DNA from 4 places in the Paenibacillus sp. FSL W8-0919 genome. Region 1 is predicted to be linked to each of the others. Evidence: a T-box and tRNA genes for the amino acid it is inferred to sense, from the RefSeq annotation. Region 1 holds a T-box; the other regions hold tRNA genes.
What was found. A T-box is a leader RNA that pairs with one kind of tRNA and senses whether it is charged. The one in region 1 lies ahead of leuS (leucine--tRNA ligase), so its partner is inferred to be a tRNA-Leu.
Positions count from the first base shown of each region.

Region 2: it encodes a tRNA-Leu, which carries the amino acid that the T-box ahead of leuS (leucine--tRNA ligase) is inferred to sense. The anticodon was not compared.
Region 3: it encodes a tRNA-Leu, which carries the amino acid that the T-box ahead of leuS (leucine--tRNA ligase) is inferred to sense. The anticodon was not compared.
Region 4: it encodes a tRNA-Leu, which carries the amino acid that the T-box ahead of leuS (leucine--tRNA ligase) is inferred to sense. The anticodon was not compared.

Region 1 is NZ_JBBOPV010000001.1:5,984,070-5,988,567, reverse strand. Features, by position in the region: gene NST44_RS27200 (Gfo/Idh/MocA family protein) at 1-878, shown strand, start outside; gene NST44_RS27195 (AraC family transcriptional regulator) at 955-1,842, shown strand; T-box leader at 1,891-2,157, shown strand; gene leuS (leucine--tRNA ligase) at 2,250-4,498, shown strand, end outside.
Region 2 is NZ_JBBOPV010000001.1:3,111,121-3,115,618, reverse strand. Features, by position in the region: gene NST44_RS13845 (hypothetical protein) at 105-332, opposite strand; gene NST44_RS13840 (SGNH/GDSL hydrolase family protein) at 334-1,293, opposite strand; tRNA gene NST44_RS13835 (tRNA-Leu) at 1,633-1,716, opposite strand; gene NST44_RS13830 (hypothetical protein) at 1,899-2,315, shown strand; gene NST44_RS13825 (carboxymuconolactone decarboxylase family protein) at 2,446-2,769, opposite strand; gene NST44_RS13820 (hypothetical protein) at 2,893-3,111, opposite strand; gene NST44_RS13815 (hypothetical protein) at 3,239-3,568, opposite strand; gene NST44_RS13810 (xanthine phosphoribosyltransferase) at 3,790-4,359, opposite strand.
Region 3 is NZ_JBBOPV010000001.1:3,029,723-3,034,220, reverse strand. Features, by position in the region: gene NST44_RS13430 (hypothetical protein) at 1-22, shown strand, start outside; gene NST44_RS13425 (WD40/YVTN/BNR-like repeat-containing protein) at 167-880, opposite strand; gene NST44_RS13420 (LysE family translocator) at 1,163-1,798, shown strand; tRNA gene NST44_RS13415 (tRNA-Leu) at 2,057-2,140, opposite strand; gene NST44_RS13410 (GerAB/ArcD/ProY family transporter) at 2,637-3,779, opposite strand; gene NST44_RS13405 (Ger(x)C family spore germination protein) at 3,794-4,498, opposite strand, start outside.
Region 4 is NZ_JBBOPV010000001.1:5,824,252-5,828,749, reverse strand. Features, by position in the region: gene NST44_RS26480 (glycoside hydrolase family 25 protein) at 155-1,036, shown strand; tRNA gene NST44_RS26475 (tRNA-Leu) at 1,243-1,328, shown strand; gene NST44_RS26470 (uracil-DNA glycosylase) at 1,459-2,145, shown strand; gene NST44_RS26465 (hypothetical protein) at 2,173-2,568, shown strand; gene NST44_RS26460 (AI-2E family transporter) at 2,671-3,747, opposite strand; gene NST44_RS26455 (L,D-transpeptidase) at 3,864-4,202, opposite strand; gene NST44_RS26450 (cache domain-containing sensor histidine kinase) at 4,393-4,498, shown strand, end outside.

The sequences.
Region 1 (4,498 bases):
AGGCATACCCCGGCGTACGGCCGGCTTCCTCCGAAGCGCAAATATTGGAGGATCCGGAGGTAAAGCTGGTCGCGGCTGCGGCGATCCCTTCGGAACGCTGCGGGCTTGGGCTCAAGGTGATGTCGCATGGCAAGGATTATTTTACCGACAAAACGCCGTTTACGACGCTGGAGCAGGTAGAGGCCGCCAGGGCGAAAGCGGCGGAAACCGGCAGAAAATACATGGTTTACTACAGCGAACGACTTCATGTGGAGAGCGCGGTTCATGCCGGACGCTTGATTCAGGATGGAGCGATCGGCAGGGTGGTTCAGGTGCTCGGCACAGGCCCGCATCGGTTGAATGCGGCATCGCGTCCCGATTGGTTTTTCCGCCATGAGCAGTACGGGGGCATTTTATGCGATATCGGCTCCCACCAGATCGAGCAGTTTTTATTTTATGCAGGCTGCAGGGATGCCCAGGTGCTGAGCAGCAAGGTCGGCAATTATGCGAATCCGATGTATCCGGAGCTCGAGGATTTCGGGGATGCCACGCTGCTTGGCGACAACGGGGCGACGAATTATTTCAGGGTCGACTGGCTGACGCCGGAGGGACTCGGGACATGGGGTGACGGCAGAACCTTCATCCTGGGCACGGACGGATATATTGAGCTTCGCAAGTATATCGACATTGCCAGACACCCGCATGGTGATCATCTGTACTTGGTGAACAAGGACGGGGAGTTCCATATGGAGCTGAAGGGGAAGGTCGGCTATCCGTTCTTCGGTGAGCTGATTCTCGATTGCCTGGAGCGGACGGAGCGCGCCATGACCCAGGAGCATGCCTTCAAAGCGGGAGAGCTGTGCGTCAAGGCCCAAAACTTAGCCGTGCGGATCGGATAAATCCATTATAATAAAGGGAGACCCCGCCAAAATTCCCGGGGAATTGATTCATAACCTCGATAAGGGGGATTCCCACATGTCTTCGCGGTTGACGACTCCACCATCCTGGATGCCGGGCTTTGACCGGATGCTGCTGAGGGAACCGATTGAACTCGGCTGCTATAATGACCGGCCTTTATCCGGCGGGACTTTCCACTCCCACGCTTTTTACGAAATTTATTATTTTCATGAAGGACGCTGCACGTATCTGATCGGAGACTCCGTTTTTGCGCTGAAGCCCGGGGACCTGCTCCTGATGAACGGGTTGACGCTGCATTGCCCGAATGTGGAGCCGGGTTCGCGCTATGTCCGGAGCATTATCCATTTCGATCCCGCCTGGGTGTGCAGGGAGCTGCCCGAATCGGCAAGATCGGTCCTGCTGGATCCCTTCGAAACGCTGCGCAATCACCGGATGACGCTGACTGGGCAGAGGAGGGAAGAGTTTGAGCGGCTGCTGGAGGATATGAACCGGCTGCGGGGGGCGGAAGCTGCTTTCAAGCAGGAGCGATTGAAGCTTCGGCTTCAGGAAATGCTGTACGTCATTGCGGGCTGGTGTCAAAGCGAAGTGCAGCAGCAGGATTCGATCTCTGATAAGGAGCGCCATGTACAGCACGTCGTCTCGTTTGTGGAAGAGCATTACATGGAGGATTTGACGCTGGACCGAATTGCCAGGGACATGCATCTTACGAAGCATTACTTGTCCTCTTTGTTCAAGGAGGTCACCGGAACGACCGTATTCAAATATGTATACCACCGAAGAATTAACCAGGCCAAAATCCTGCTGAGACTGCACCCCCATATGAGCATTACGGACGTCAGCCGGGCGGCCGGCTTCAAGCATTTGGCCCATTTCAGCCGGATGTTCAAGACGATGGTCGGAACGGCGCCGGAGCATTACCGCAAGTCCCAGGGCGAACTCCGTTGACTTGGCGCGGCTTTTTGGGTATAATAGCCACATTAAAATGGAAATCATAGTAATGCAATGAAGGGGACTAGTAGTTCCGTATGCGATCATGCAGAGAGCCGGTGCATTTGGTGGAAGCCGGTTGACGCAAGGGATGAACTCGCCTCTGAGCAGCGGCGCGAACCCGGCTTTCGGATCTTAAGAATGCTTATTTATCCGTCGGTCGATGAAACGTCGCCGTCTCATCCGCGATAAGGATGCAAAGGGAGTGAAAGGCAAAGCATGCCTTGCACTAACTAGGGTGGTACCACGGGAATCAAACCTCTCGTCCCTAGCGTCAGCGCTATGGATGATGAGGTTTTTTTTGTTTTCAGGACAGCGGCATTAACAGCCTTGTCCGTTCGACAGTGAAGGAGGAGCTATGTAGTATGACGGATCAACAATCAGCCGGCCACGGCTATAAGCCGCAGGTCATTGAACCGAAATGGCAGAAGTATTGGGAAGAGAACAAAACCTTTAAAACCGAGGACAACTCGTCCAAACCGAAATTTTATGCACTCGACATGTTCCCGTATCCTTCCGGAGCGGGTCTTCACGTCGGGCACCCGGAGGGCTACACGGCCACCGACATCATTTCCCGCTATAAGCGGATGCGTGGGTACAACGTGCTTCATCCGATGGGCTGGGACGCGTTTGGCCTTCCGGCAGAGCAATATGCGATGGATACAGGCAAGCATCCACGCGAATTCACCATCCAGAACATCAATAACTTCCGCCGCCAGATCAAGTCGCTCGGATTTTCTTACGATTGGGACCGGGAGATCAGTACGACGGATCCGGACTATTATAAATGGACGCAATGGATCTTCATCCAGCTGTACAAACGGGGCCTTGCTTATGTAGCCGAGGTGCCGGTGAACTGGTGCGAAGCGCTGGGTACGGTTCTTGCGAACGAGGAAGTCATTGACGGCAAGAGCGAGCGCGGCGGCCACCCGGTCGTCCGCAAGCCGATGCGGCAGTGGATTCTGAAAATTACCGAGTATGCGGACCGGCTGCTTGAGGATCTGGATGAGCTGGATTGGAGCGAAAGCCTGAAGGACATGCAGCGCAACTGGATCGGCAAATCGGTCGGCGCCGAGGTGCGGTTTGATATCGATGGGCATGACGCCAAGCTGGAAGTGTTCACGACCCGTCCGGACACCCTCTTCGGCGCAAGCTACTGCGTGCTGGCACCGGAGCATGAGCTGGTGGACAAAATTACGACCCCAGAGCAGCGGGAAGCGGTGAAGGCTTATCAGGATCAGGCAGCCCGCAAGAGCGACCTGGAGCGTACGGATCTGGCAAAAGACAAGACCGGGGTCTTTACCGGGGCTTATGCCATCAACCCTGCCAGCGGCGCCAAGCTGCCGATCTGGATCGCCGATTACGTCCTCGCCGGCTACGGAACCGGCGCGATCATGGCCGTTCCGGGCCACGATACCCGCGACTGGGAGTTTGCGAAGCAATTCGGGCTTCCGATCATTGAAGTGGTGAAGGGCGGCAACGTGGAGGAAGAAGCTTACACCGGAAGCGGCGAGCACGTCAATTCCGGCTTCCTCAACGGAATGGACAATGAGGCTGCTATTCAGGCCATGAACGAGTGGCTTGAGAAAGAAGGCAAGGGTAAGAAGAAGGTCACGTACCGGCTGCGCGACTGGCTGTTCAGCCGTCAGCGCTACTGGGGCGAGCCGATCCCGATTCTCCACCTGGAGGACGGAACGATGAAGACCGTTCCGGAAGACCAGCTGCCGCTGCTGCTGCCGGACGTGGATCAGATCAGACCGTCCGGCACCGGCGAATCTCCGCTGGCGAATGTGACGGAATGGGTGGAGACGGTTGATCCGGAGACGGGCATGAAAGCCCGCCGCGAGACCAACACGATGCCACAATGGGCAGGCAGCTGCTGGTACTATCTCCGTTACATCGATCCGCATAACCCGGATGAGCTGTGCTCGAAGGAGAAGCAGAAGGAATGGCTCCCGGTAGACCTGTATATCGGCGGCGTCGAGCATGCGGTGCTTCACCTGCTGTACGCAAGATTCTGGCATAAGGTGCTCTATGATCTCGGAGTCGTCGATACGAAGGAGCCGTTCCAGAAGCTCGTGAACCAAGGCATGATTCTCGGCAACAATAATGAGAAAATGAGCAAATCCCGCGGCAATGTCATCAACCCTGATGATATCGTGAACGAATATGGAGCCGATACGCTTCGGGTATACGAGATGTTCATGGGGCCGCTGGAAGCGACCAAGCCATGGAACACGAACGGTGTTGAAGGCACGCATCGTTTCCTCTCCCGCGTATGGCGTCTGTTCATTGGCGATGACGGCCAACTGAATCCAAAAATCGTGGACGGGGAAGGTTCCGACGAATGGAAACGGATCCTGCACAAAACGATTAAGAAGGTTACCGAGGATATCGAGCATATGCGCTTCAACACCGCAATCAGCCAGTTGATGATCTTCATCAACGAGGGCTACAAGGCGGATGAGCTCCCGCGGAAGGCGATGGAGAATTTCGTTCAAATGCTGTCCCCGCTCGCGCCTCATCTGGCTGAAGAGCTGTGGAGCCGTCTGGGACACACCGAGAGCATCACGTATGTTCCTTGGCCGGAATACGATGAGGCTTGGACCGTAGA
Region 2 (4,498 bases), 2.9 Mb from region 1:
TTGCCGCCATATTCGCAGATCTGTACAAAAGGGACCAGCTTTCCCTTAAGATCAGTTAACTGCTCGGTTAACTACCTTCCGGAATCAGGCATACCTGCTGCTGTTTACTTGGATAAATCTTGCATGAGGGCGTTTTGGTCTTTCGGCTGCGCTTCAAACCATTTCAGGAAAGCTTCGGCAACCACCGCACCCGCAAGCCCGTTCGGATGCGGATCATCGGAAGAGCTCATATACTTCGGCTCGATCTGATGCTCCTCCGGAGCCGGGCAGGACAGGATCTCCGTGATATCGAACACGGCGTCCACGCCTTCCGGAGGACGGGTGCGAATCACTTCATTGACGGTACGCCATACCTCTTCCCTGTCTCCGGTAAAATTGAAACGGAGGTACAGTGAAGAGGATAATCCGCGGTTTCGTCCCGTCCTCCCTCTGCTTTAAGCGTCTTACAATCGCGGACAAGTCATCCAGCAGTTCCCGGGAGCTTCTCGCTCCGATATCGATATCGTTGACGCCGAGCGCGATCGCAACAACGTCCCCTTTCGCTGCCTTCGCGAGCCACGGGCCATCTGCCGAAGCGTCATAAGCTCTCGCCCAGCCGGAACCCAGATTCCATACGCTGTAGTCCGGCGATAGGCCATCCGCAATTCGGGCTACCCAGTAATCGTAGCCGTCTTTAGCCGTTCTTACGCCTTGGGTAATGGAATCGCCCAGGAAGATCATCCGCTGCTTGACCGGTCGGGCGTATCCTATAAATGCTGGCATGACCAAACGGTTCTCTGCCGGCATGAACGCTGTTCCAAGCTCGTCATCCGTCAGGTTTCCCTCAGCCTCATAAGCTGATACGAGCAGCCCCTCCGTATTGTACGGCACCGATTTCCCCGGGGAGAGCGTCCTAATCGTCCACGTGAACGCCAGATCATGTCCATCGGGCAGTTCGAGCTGTACCGGATCGCTCCAGAACGTCTCGCCGGGAGCCACCTCCTTACCGGACTTCCCGTCAAAAGTAATTTGTACGCTGGTTCCAGGTACAACCTGTCCATCTCGGCCCATGCCGCCATCGGCAGCATAAGCCGCTTCAATGCGCCACGCTCCCCCAGGCATGCTCCCTTTTGCGACCGAACCAACATCCCAAGTAGAATCGACCGAGTTGCTATGCCAAAATCTCAGCTCCAGCTGCCCGGACTCTCTCGGTTTCATATAGGTTCGATATGTACGTGTACTTCCATCCCCTTGCTCCATAATAAAATTGGTTGCCGTTGATACTACCGTTAATGATGCATATCTTCCTCTCACAATGTCTCACCCTCAGCTCTATGATCTTGGGAATCTGCGGGAATCGTTTGCAGTTCCGCTTCTTGCTTAATCTATCGTCGGCCTCGTTCCCCACCGGCATCGACTGCTGATAATCGGCCGATGCTCATGGCCGCCAGTTGTCCTGTTATCCGGCCTAATGCTCATTGTAGATCAATCCGGTGGAATTGTGTTCATTTTTTTACGCATCATGATGCTAACAGCTTGCCCGGCGCCTCCTGGAACCCAGCAACCAGTTTAAGGCTTTTTTGGGAAGCACACAAAAAAGCTCTTGAACTCCCACAAGGGAAATTCAAGAGCTTCTTCATGGTAAATAAGGTATGCGGTCGAGAGGACTCGAACCTCCACGGGGGTTAGCCCACACGGACCTGAACCGTGCGCGTCTGCCAATTCCGCCACGACCGCGTATCATGTTCTTCGCTATTCGGAGACAAGCTCTTATCAGCGGCGACAAGATATATAATATCACGGTAATAATAGGGAGTCAACACTTTTTTTAAAACTTGATTAAACCATGGATGTTCGGTTAAAATAAGAACATAAGTTCGTATAATATATCCAATTTCTATATAAAGGCGGTGAAGTTAATGGCCATACCGGCTGTTACCTCAGAGGAGCGGGCGTTGATTAAGAGCTACCTGCTTCTGATGTTCATTCATAAGGTGTTTGAGCGGGATTGCCGAATCATTCAGGAGAGCGGTGTCTTCAAGACCCCGCAATTGTATGTGGAGGTGGTCGGCAACGGAGCGAAGCGGGCGGCCGTGCTTCTCCGTGAAGTGAAGCAGGAATTCGCGAAGCGGGCGATCAAGGTGTTCGACATCGGTCAGGGCAAGGAAGGAATCGAGGCGCGCTATGCGTGCAGGGGCTACATTGGATCGATCAACATTCTATGGCCCTCCTTTCGCGAGGAGATGATGGACCGCATGCGGGCCTACCTCAATCTGCCCACCTCGGAGGCGGAAGAAGGCGTCCTAACTCCCGCTGAGGCCGCCCCAGTCCGCTGAGCGGATTACCACTGGACTACACGGATGACCTTGCTTGATCTTAATGAATCGGGTCCCATCGGTGTCCACAACATAACAACAACCGTCTGCCCCGAAATCCATTCGGAACAGACGGTTGTTTCCTTAGAGGCTATTGCAGATGGTGCTGTACCCGGGTCAGACCCTGCGACAGGGCATGTCCTGCGCTTGCAGCCGAAGCGACCGCTACGGCCTCCATAATTTCAGCCTCCGTAGCCCCCTTCGAGCGAGCTTCCTCCATATGATAGAACGTGCACAGCTCATTGTTCGCGAACAAACCGATGCCAAGAGCAATCAGCTGCTTCGTCTTCTCGTCCAGCTCTCCCTCACGGAAGCACACGCCCGTGAAATGATGATAAGCCTCTGCCATCTCCGGCATGCTCTGCTTCAGATTGAGAATTTCATTCTTGTAAGCTGTTACTTTGTCATTGATCATGTCCAAGCGTCTAATCACACCTTTTCTGAATAATCATGCGTCCAGCTTAAGATGTCCGACGTTCGGCTGATCTATGCCTTATGCCCTGCCTATTGCCTGCTTATCATCTGCTTATCCTCTGCCCTATGGTTCAATCGGGCTTACCCGCGGCTCGCTCTTGAGCTGGTAGCTGTAATTCCGGTCCAGCTTCACAACGCGCCGATTTCTCCGGCGGATAATGACATGCTGGGGATCCCATGCCACGACGAAGCCGATAATATCATTGCTCTCGAGGCCGTCCCGGACAACCCGAACAAGGTCGCCGGACAAGCGAAGCTCGTCCAGCCGTTCATCGCTAATCATAGTCGATCATTCCCTCCCTTAGAATAGGATGCGCATTTCCTGCAACAAAAAGACCTAAATGAAACCATTTAGGTCTTCCTGTACGATATGGATAAACATCTGAAGCCTCAGATGTTCTATATTCCCATTAACGCTGCGCTGGCTCAATGCTGTCATTCTTCTCGTACCAGAAATCCAGCACCGTCGAAGACATGACGCGCTTCTCGATATATTCCACTTGCTGCGGCGTAAACTGCTCCTTCCACTCGAAGGAAAGCTCTTCGCATAGACCGGCAATCGTCAGAAGTTCGGACCAGGCAACATATCGTTTGTACCAGAAAAACTGAGGATGTTCAATCATATAGGGATATAGATCATCGAACTCCGTATGTTTACAGTCCAAAGCACGTTCAAAGTGTACCTTCGCTTCATTCAGCTTCTCAATCATAAACGGCTCGGTTACAGGTTGTTTCCCCATGTTGCTGCCTCCTCTCTCTTGCCTATACCTCTTTATTATAAGCGAAAATGCCCGGGGCGAAAAGAATTTGTTGTGATTTTAGGCCGAAAATTCGAATCGACAAGCGGTTGCCCACTTAAAAAAACAAGGTTCGCCAAGCTTCGCTTAGGGCGGCAGTTGGTATCGGCAGCGCGCGGATGCGACTGCATCGGCAGGATCGATCGGGATCACCTGCATCCCGGCTAGTCGAAATGAATATGTCCGTCCTCCAGCGAAGAAATGGTGACCAGGGATTCCACGCGAACATTCTGCTCGCGGAGTGTCCGCGCACCCGCCTGGAAGCTTTTCTCGATCACGACGCCAAGACCAACAAGCTCCGCGCCGGCCCGGCTGATAATTTTGATCAAGCCTCTGGCTGCATCGCCATTGGCAATAATATCGTCAATGAAGAGTACTCTGTCATTATCCCGTATATACTGCCTGGACACCATGATGTCGGTCACAATCCCTTTTGTAAAAGACGGAACCCGTTCGCATAAAGCATCCGGATCGGCGAGCAGCGTCTTTTTCCGCCGGGCGAACACCATCGGCACCCCGAGCTCCAGCGCAGCCGCAAACGCGACCGATATGCCGGAGGATTCCAGCGTAATCACCTTCGTCACGCCTTGATCCCGAAAACGCCTAGCAAATTCCCTGCCCATATCCATAATAAGAGCCGGGTCCACTTGATGCGTCAGCAGGGCGTCCAAGATCAGCACCTGATCCGACAGCACGACCCCCTCTTTAACAATCCGCTCCTTTAACCAATCCATCCACAATGACCTCCCACCCATTCCTTTGTCGTAAAAGTAACATATTCAACCCTTGTACGGCAAGTACAAACGCTCCACCCGTCACTTATCCGTCATGTAATTACACGGGAATTCGTCATTATACCTGACATTGGGAGTG
Region 3 (4,498 bases), 3.0 Mb from region 1:
CCTGTTTAAGGAGCTGCCCTGAGGGAAGCGCCCGGTGGAAACAACCGCAGGAGCAAAAATATAAAGCAAACAAGCAGGCCGGATAAGAGAGCTCCTCTTGCCCGTGCCTGCTTGTTTTACGTTGGTGTGGATTTCTTCCATGCCGCCTGCCTGATCTTCTTCTATGTTACAGCCATTCGCCATGACCGTGAAGATCCTGCTGGTGATTCTGAAGCCGCCAGCCAATCAACGGCTCCCGCAAATCTTCCGGTTTCCGAGTCGTATCCGGACCCTCGGATTCTCCCCAGGTTTTCCCCCCGTCTTCCGTTCTCGCCGATCCGCTGAACCCCGTGTCCGGCGATACGAAATGAAGAAATCCCCCATTCGGCGTCCTGCCGATCTTGTTCCAGACCTGTCCCCCGTCCGTCGACTGATATAAATCATTGTTCTCCATGACGGCCCATACGTGGTTTGCGTTCAAGGCAAAGATTTGGCGAACCGTCTCCTCGGGATAAGCCTGCACCTCCCAATCGGTTCCACCGTCATCACTGAAGGCAATCCATCCGTCTCCCCCAATCCAGCCTGCTTGGTGATTGATAAGCCACATGGCCGTAACATCCGTAAGATCCACTTCGTCTTTGCTCTTTCCATCCGCTTCGCCACTTGAACCCTGGCCGGCAGGTTCTGATGGGTTCCCCCCGGACTGATCCGTCTTCGAGGATTTCCCGCCGGATGCCGATCCGTCCGAATCGCTCCGCTTCCCGTCATGGTTCTGCGTAAGCGATACGGGAGCAGGAGCGACAACGCTGCTCCCGGAATCGGGCGCCTCACAACCGGCTGTCACGGACAGCAAGACGACCAGCAGCAACCATGTGCCGAACCGGTTTCGTACGTTTGCCATTTCGACCACTCCCCCTTCCCGGTCAAATTCCCCCTGCTGTCAATCTATCCATGATGGAACGGCGATAACATAACGCCAGCTCCAAGACCATTCAATTACTATAAGTATAATGGCAACACCCCATAAAACGGAACAGGAAAAAACGCTTATCCGGCAGGTTCTAGAGCAGCATAAGTATCGATTCACCTGCTTGCCATTTGAATCATCTGACTCTAATATAGGGACAGGATGGTTTGAGTAACGACAGACCCATCGCTTTAGGACCATAAAGGGGGAATGCAAATGCTCGATTTTCCGACTCTTATGACGTACATCATCGTTGTTCTTGGTCTATTTTTGATTCCAGGACCCGCCGTTCTCCTCACCATTACCCGTACCGTTCAGAACGGGCGAAGAGGAGGCATTATGGCTGGGCTCGGTATCGCTACCGGGGATTTCCTTCATACCTTATTTGCAACGGTAGGTCTATCCGCAATATTGATGACTTCGGCACTTGCCTTCAATGTTGTTAAATTTGCAGGCGCAGCCTACTTGCTATACCTAGGGATTCGCGCAATCCTAAGCAAGCCCTCCGAACCGCAAATGCCCCAGGTTGAATCGGCAGGCTCCCTGAAATCCTACGTCTCGGCAACTGTTGCTGAGCTTCTTAATCCGAAGACGGCCCTCTTCTTTCTGGCATTCCTGCCTCAATTTATTCATCACGAACGCGGTGAAGCGGTCGGGCAGTTCTTAGTCCTGGGATTGATTTTTGTGATTCTAAGCATATTGTATACAACCACGATTGTATTAAGTGTCTCCACGCTTGGAAGAGTGGTTAAACGGACGCCATGGATCAGGCGCCTAAGCCAGTGGAGCGGCAAATTCGTTGGAGCAATCTACATTGGACTGGGCCTAAAGGTAGCATTCCAAAGACAGTAATGGATGAAACGTATCCCTATCAAGGTGCTTAAGTGCACGGTGCCGGCAGACAAACTTAATGCAGATGCAACCCCCACTTATTGAATTGTGGGATACTCAGCGCATGAGAACAGCTCCGAAGGGAGCTGTTTCTTATTTTCGTACAACCCTCGTCACGCTTTCAACCGATGATACGAGCTGCGGAAAACTCAGATATACAAAAAAGCTCTTGAATTGCCGCAAGGACAAATTCAAGAGCTTATTCGCTGTTACATTAGATGCGGTCGAGAGGACTCGAACCTCCACGGGGGTTAGCCCACACGGACCTGAACCGTGCGCGTCTGCCAATTCCGCCACGACCGCATGTGTTTGGGTTATCAACTCGTTGTGATCACCGTAATTAAGAGTATATAACGAATAAAGTTAAAAAGCAAGCATTTTTTAAAAAAAATGTCGAAAGCATGGTATGCATCATGATGGCGTACCGCATGACCCGCTCTCCCGCTTCGGTATTTTTAACCTCCCTCCCCTCCATACTATAACAGGACGGGGTTATAAGAGGCGCCAATCCGATTGACCCCCTAAGACGAAAGGCGAGGTGAGTTGCATGCTCCTGAAAAAATATTCGATCATGTTATTAACCACCGTATTATGCTTGACCATAACGATCCTTACGGACATCCTCTTCGGCTTTCCGTGGTACAACTTTATCATTAACTGGCGTTTCACGCTCTTCTCTCCCGTTGAGAGAATCACCGTGATCCTCTTGCTAGCTCTGCTGGTTATTCCGGATCTTTATCGCAGCTTCCGCAAGAGGAAGCATGAAACGAGCCCCCCTAGAGCGTCTGGGGAATCGGATTCAGGAACCGGAAGCGGGTCCCGAACCCGGGCCGGGTGCAGAACCGGAACGCCTTCCGAGGATGGCTTTGCGGATCAGACATATGATCACGAGCAGGAGCGGTAAACCGATGGAATAGAACGGGAACACCGTATACAGGTAGGCTCCCCCTTTCATTAGATGCTCGCTGTAAGAGCGGGCAAGGATAATGGAGAGGCCGAGTATGACCAGTGCATAGGGATAAATTAATTTACGATACGGGATTTTGAACAATATGGAGGAACTGATCAATGCTGCATAATAATATAGGCTGATTTTAAAGAACACGCCGATGATCAGAACCATCACGATCAGAATTTGCGTCCGCTCGATAAATTCCGAAATCTCTACCTTCCCCATCATGGTCAAAAGCGGAAATACCGCCCGTTCGGTAATATCCGCTCCCAGTACTGAAATCGTGATCAACGACACGTGAGCCAGGATGACGCCGGTAACCAATATCGCCAGCAGTCCTGCTTTCACCCCATTTTTGGTATGGTTAACAGCCGGAAAGATGGCCGTCGCACAGATAAGCTCGCCAAACGGAAAATGAATGTTTTTCTTTAGCACCGATTCTAGAATCGGCTGGAATCCTTCACCCATGACAGGTAGCAGGAGCTGAAGGTCAATGATCCCGGAAAATAGAATCACGATCCCGCTGAACACCCCGATCATAAACATAATCGCCAAAAAGATGGTAGCCGTCCGTGCCAGCACCTCCAAGCCTTGATGCAGCACATAGGCCACCGCCATGATCATGAGCAGATTCACGATCAGAAGCGGCGTTTCCCTCAACGCGGCGGACGCCATGACCAGCAGTCCCCCGTCTACGAGATCTCGAGCCGCTGTGAACATATAAAGGACGGCATAGACTAGTCCTACAAGGCTGCCGACATATTTCCCGAGCAATAATCGATAATACTCCACTGGCAGTTTATCGGGAAATGCCGTGTACAAATACGCATTCAAGGAGAAGATCAGCATGCCGATCACCGTTCCGATGAGCACGGCTATCCATGCATCCCGGCCTGCCTCAAGTCCCAAATTTACGACGAGCGTCGTGCCGAACTGAAACAGAACCAATATCGAGAAGAATTGAAATGGGCTGATTTTCACCTTTTCCATTTGACTCTCCTCCTTCATTGGTTGTGGATCTTGTATAGAACGGAACGATCCCTCATTTGAGAATTTCGTATCACCGGTTTCACATGGTATTTCACTTGCACCCGTGGAAAGAGCTGATCCCAGCGATTCTTCATCTTTCGCCAAGCGGACGGATCGGACCGTTCCACAGCCTGACCAAATCCCAGAATATCGCTATTCACTTCCTTGCTCTTACGAACGGCTAGCTCCATAATACGAATAACCTCTTTCGAGGCTGCGTCCTCCAGGAGCTTCATCGTTGCCGGATTTCGCAGGTCAATCGCGCTGTTCACTTCACGGATCGAGAAATTAGGCTCCACGTGAATGTGAATAATCGGATTCGCAGGATCTTCTAAGTCAGCGAGCAGCCTTGTTTTGGACCGCATAACTTCAAGCGATATTTCTCCACCTTGATCAAGTAACTTCAAATGGATCGGCGTGATTTTCATTTTATTCCGGATCCAAACGGTGCCGCGGGATTCGTCCGCGTTTAACCAGCTCACAAGACGATCCCCTTTAAATACAGCCATTTGGGAGATGACCGCCAATCCTTCTACCTTCGCGTTTTTTAAGGTTTCCATCTTCGATGCCTTTTCGGCGCTGCCTTCGATCATCACTCCGTTCACCAAAGGCCCGCCTCCCGGGGTAAGCAATCCACGGATGACATCATCCACCTCGATCCGAAAATTCTCTCCAAGCTG
Region 4 (4,498 bases), 160 kb from region 1:
ATCTGGCAGCGGGCTGCAATTCCTCCTTATCCTTTGGAGAATCTGCTCAAAATATTCCGGCACCCGTCATAACCCGGCGGCAAAAAATCCCGAATGGTGCTCGCCCTATCCGGTGCTTCAGCATATGGTAATAGGAGAGAAGGAGTGATGACCGATGCAATCCAGAAGCGTTTCGCATGCGCGAGGAATCGATGTAAGCCGGTGGCAGGGAAGCATTGATTGGAAGCAGGTTCGGGAAGCTGGGATATCATTTGTTTTCATCAAGGCCTCTCAAGGGAGCTCGCTGGAGGACCCGAAATTTGCAGAAAATGTGCAGGGAGCTAAGGCCGCGGGCTTGCTGGTCGGTGCCTATCATTTTCTAGGGGCGGCGAGCGCTGCGGCGGCAAGGCAGGAGGCGAAGCATTTTGTGGAAACGATGAAAAAAGCAGGCCCGCTAGCCTGGTTCGATCTCCCGCCGGTGCTTGATTATGAGAATAATCCGGCAGGGATCAGCCGCGCAGCCATCAATCAAGCTGCCGCTGCCTTCCTTGAAGAAGTGGAACGATTGACAGGAAGGCAGCCCATTCTATATACCGGCAACGCGTTTGCGGCCAATTTCGATGAGTCTTTGGGCAGGTATGACCTGTGGATTGCAAGGTACAGTGAAACCCGAGTCCCGGATGACCGTCCCGCTTGGAACAAGTGGACCTTCTGGCAATACACCGATTCCGGACGGATTAACGGCATAACGGGAAAGGTCGACCTCAATGTTTATGCCGGCACCTTGTCAGATCTGAAAGCGTACGCCTCCCAGGGGAACACTGGAAATGGCGCGGCAGGCTCGTTTGGAGGGATTCGTGAAGTCAGTCCTTGGGCTGAAGCGAGCTGGCGGGAAGCGGTGGAGAACGGCTTTTTCGACGATGCCCGTCCCGGTGACCCGATGACGCGTGAAGAGGCAGCCGTTCTGGTGAACCGGCTGCTGCGCGAGCTGCGGCAGCGGATTGAGGCACAGGAGAGACGCATCGAGTCGCTTAAACGGGGAACAGACATATTATAAGGAAAACATCGTTGAAAAGCAGGTGATGCGTAAAATAATAGAGTTCATATATTGACATCATATGGTTAGGCATGGTATTATCATTTTTGTCGCTGAGACGAAAAACTCGCACGAATAATGTATGAAACTTCCGTTGTTCGGCATGAATCCCATGCGGTGATTCGGCATTAAGCGAAGTTAAATCGCTTGACAGCGCAGCAATATTTGCCGGGGTGGCGGAATTGGCAGACGCACAGGACTTAAAATCCTGCGGTAGGTGACTACCGTACGGGTTCGACCCCCGTCCTCGGCATTATGACTCAACGCCCGAGTATTTATGAGAATAAGTCGGCCCCCTGCAGGGTGCCGGCTTATTTTTTAAGATACCCATACACATATTTCGAAGTCCAGCCCAGGGATGTAGGGAGAGTAGGAGCATGCGGTTGTTTAATAATGATTGGGACCTGATCCTGCAGGAAGAGACGGACAAGCCGTATTTCAAAGAACTGCTTGAACGGATCGACGAGGAGTATCGGCTGCATACGGTCTATCCGCCGAGGGATGAAATTTTTCGTGCTCTTCAGGAGACGCCATATCAGTCCACCAAAGTGGTCATTCTCGGACAAGATCCATATCACGGACGGGGACAGGCGCAAGGACTTAGCTTTTCGGTCCGGCCAGGAGTTACAATCCCCCCATCACTGCGCAACATTTACAAAGAGCTGGCAGCCGATCTGGATGCCCCGATTCCGGATCATGGATCCCTGATCGCTTGGGCCAAGCAGGGCGTTCTATTGTTGAACGCCGTGCTCACAGTCAAGGAAGGAGAGCCCAACTCCCATAAAGGGCTAGGTTGGGAACAGTTCACGGACGCGGTCATTTCGAAATTGAATGAACGGGAGCAGCCAACGGTTTTCATTCTTTGGGGAAGCTATGCGCAGAAGAAAGGGGCGTTTATCGACCGAAGCCGGCACCTCGTTCTGGAGAGCGCCCATCCGAGCCCCTTTGCTGCACGTAAAGGTTTTTTCGGTAGCCGTCCATTCTCAGCTTCAAACGCATATTTAATCCAGCACGGGATGGCCCCGGTCGATTGGGTCATTCCTAGCACCACGGACATTGGGGATGAATAATCCGTAAGAGATGAAGAGGTGACCTTCATGAAGCATTGGATTGGCCGTCATGTAGTCATTGAGCGTTTAGATGGGGGCAGAACGACGGTGGAAGGCATTCTGAAGGGGTGGGATCCGGTGCAGGAGAAGGCGATCCTTGGACCGGACGAGCTCGCGATTCCGTTTCGCGCCATTCACCGTATCATGCCCAAAACAGCTTATCCGGTGTTGAATTCCATCGGGTATTCGGTGCATCATACCATTCAATTCGATAATGCCGTATACTTCGGATCATGCGTCATGGTGTGGAGAGGGAACCGGCTGATCCATCCGAAGGCCGTTCTCGCATCCCATGACGAGGAAACCGTGACGCTCACAAGCGGACAGCGGCTCCGCAAGGACGAGCATCACTTCGTTGTCCGCTCTCTCCGGGGCAACGCGTAAGCGGTACGCAGATTACGAAATGAAACGAAAAGATGTCCCCCAGGCCCTGATTTCCTAAGTGGAATAAGACCTGAGGACATCTTTTTTTGCGTGCGCGGGGCTCTATAATTCATCCACTTTCTCGGCCAAGAACATTTCATAAATCCGCACCACAATGATCTTGATGATCATATAGGCTGGGATGGCGAGCAGAATGCCGAGGATGCCGAAGAAGTCGCCGCCGACGAGTATAAGAACAATGGTTGTCAGCGGATGGATATCGAGCTGCTTGCCATAGATCACCGGCGTCAAAATATTATCCTGAATCTGTTGAGCAATAATAATGACGACAAGGGACCAGATGGCAATGGAGGGCGATTCGATAAACCCGATAATGACGACGGGGATGCTTGCAAGCACCGCGCCGATGTATGGAATGAAATTCAGGAAGAACGAAACGACCGTCAAGAGCAGCGAATAAGGAAGACCGATGATCAAAAATCCGATATACATGAGCAGGCTCAGAATAAGATTCAAAATCACTTTACCGATAATAAAGCTGCTGAGCGCGCCGTCGATCTCGACGAGAACCTCCTGCCCGTCGCGCCGGTAGCGTCTTGGCAGCACGCTGAGCAGTTTAGGGGGGAGCTTCCCGCCTTCCTTCAGCATGTAATACAGAATAATCGGGATCGTTGCAATGATGACAAGCACGCTGGACACAACGGTAACCAGATGATTGACAGAATTGCTGACCCAATTAATGATTCGGTTCATGTATTCGGTCAAGGATGTCGCGAGCTCCGATTCGGTCGGGATAAAGCGGGACCAGTACGGCGCCTGCTGCAGCTGGTCAAGCTGATCCTGCATGTCCTCGACCAGAAACGGCATATGGCTGATGAAATTCTCGATCTGCTCCCGCAATGTCGGCCATACGACGATGCCGAAGATGGCCATCAGGCCGGCGAATACGAAGTACAGCATGAGCACGCCGATCGATCGTTTGATTTTGCGCCGTTCCAGGTAGTCCACAATCGGCCTAAGCAGGTAGTAGAAGAAGCCGGCGATTGCCACCGGAAAGATCAGCATATTGAACATGGAAACGATCGGGCGGAACAGGAAGCTGACTTTGGAGCCCAAGTAAATGATCAAGAGCAGGGCGATTATACCGAGGCATGTACGAAAATATTTGCTCTGCATCATGGCAATCCCTCCATAACGGCGAATAATAGTTAAGGTAAAGTACCGTTTAACAGTTGTATTTAACCCATTTGGCGGGATTTGAAATCATCGGAGGATTGCCGCTTGTTATTCGTAAGCTATTTTCGAATGGTGACACGGGTATGGACAGGCACGAGGGAAGCGAGCTCAAGCACATCCTTGTTATACATACGCACACAGCCGTGGGAAACCGATCTGCCGATGGATGAGGGATCGTTCGTCCCGTGGATGCCGTAATGCGGCTTGGACAGTCCGAGCCAGTAGGCGCCATAGGGCCCGCCGGGATTGGGCTGCTTGTTCACGATCGTATAATTGCCCGGGGGCGTCTGGGTTGCCAGCTTTCCGAGAGCCACCGGGTACGTATGCACGACGATATCTCCGTCCAGCAGATGCAGCCGGTAATCGGATATATCCACGATAATGCGATATTTCGGCATCAGCATTCTCCTTTCTTCTGATCATGCTATGAGAGCAAGGGTGCATCCGCCCCTCGAAGCCCCAAAATAGGCAAATGCTGACTTCACCGAATTGGCGAATATTTCAATTATTGCGCTTTCCCTGCCGATGTTATAGTAAGTACAGATAGACCATGCAAAGGCGCTAATTTCACAGGAAGGGGATCACCTCATGTCTCCTGCAGGATTGTACCGGAAATATATTAAAAACAATATGTTCACCAAAATATTGCTGCTGATCGCCGTGATTGCGGTCATTACGATCGTGGCCTTATCTT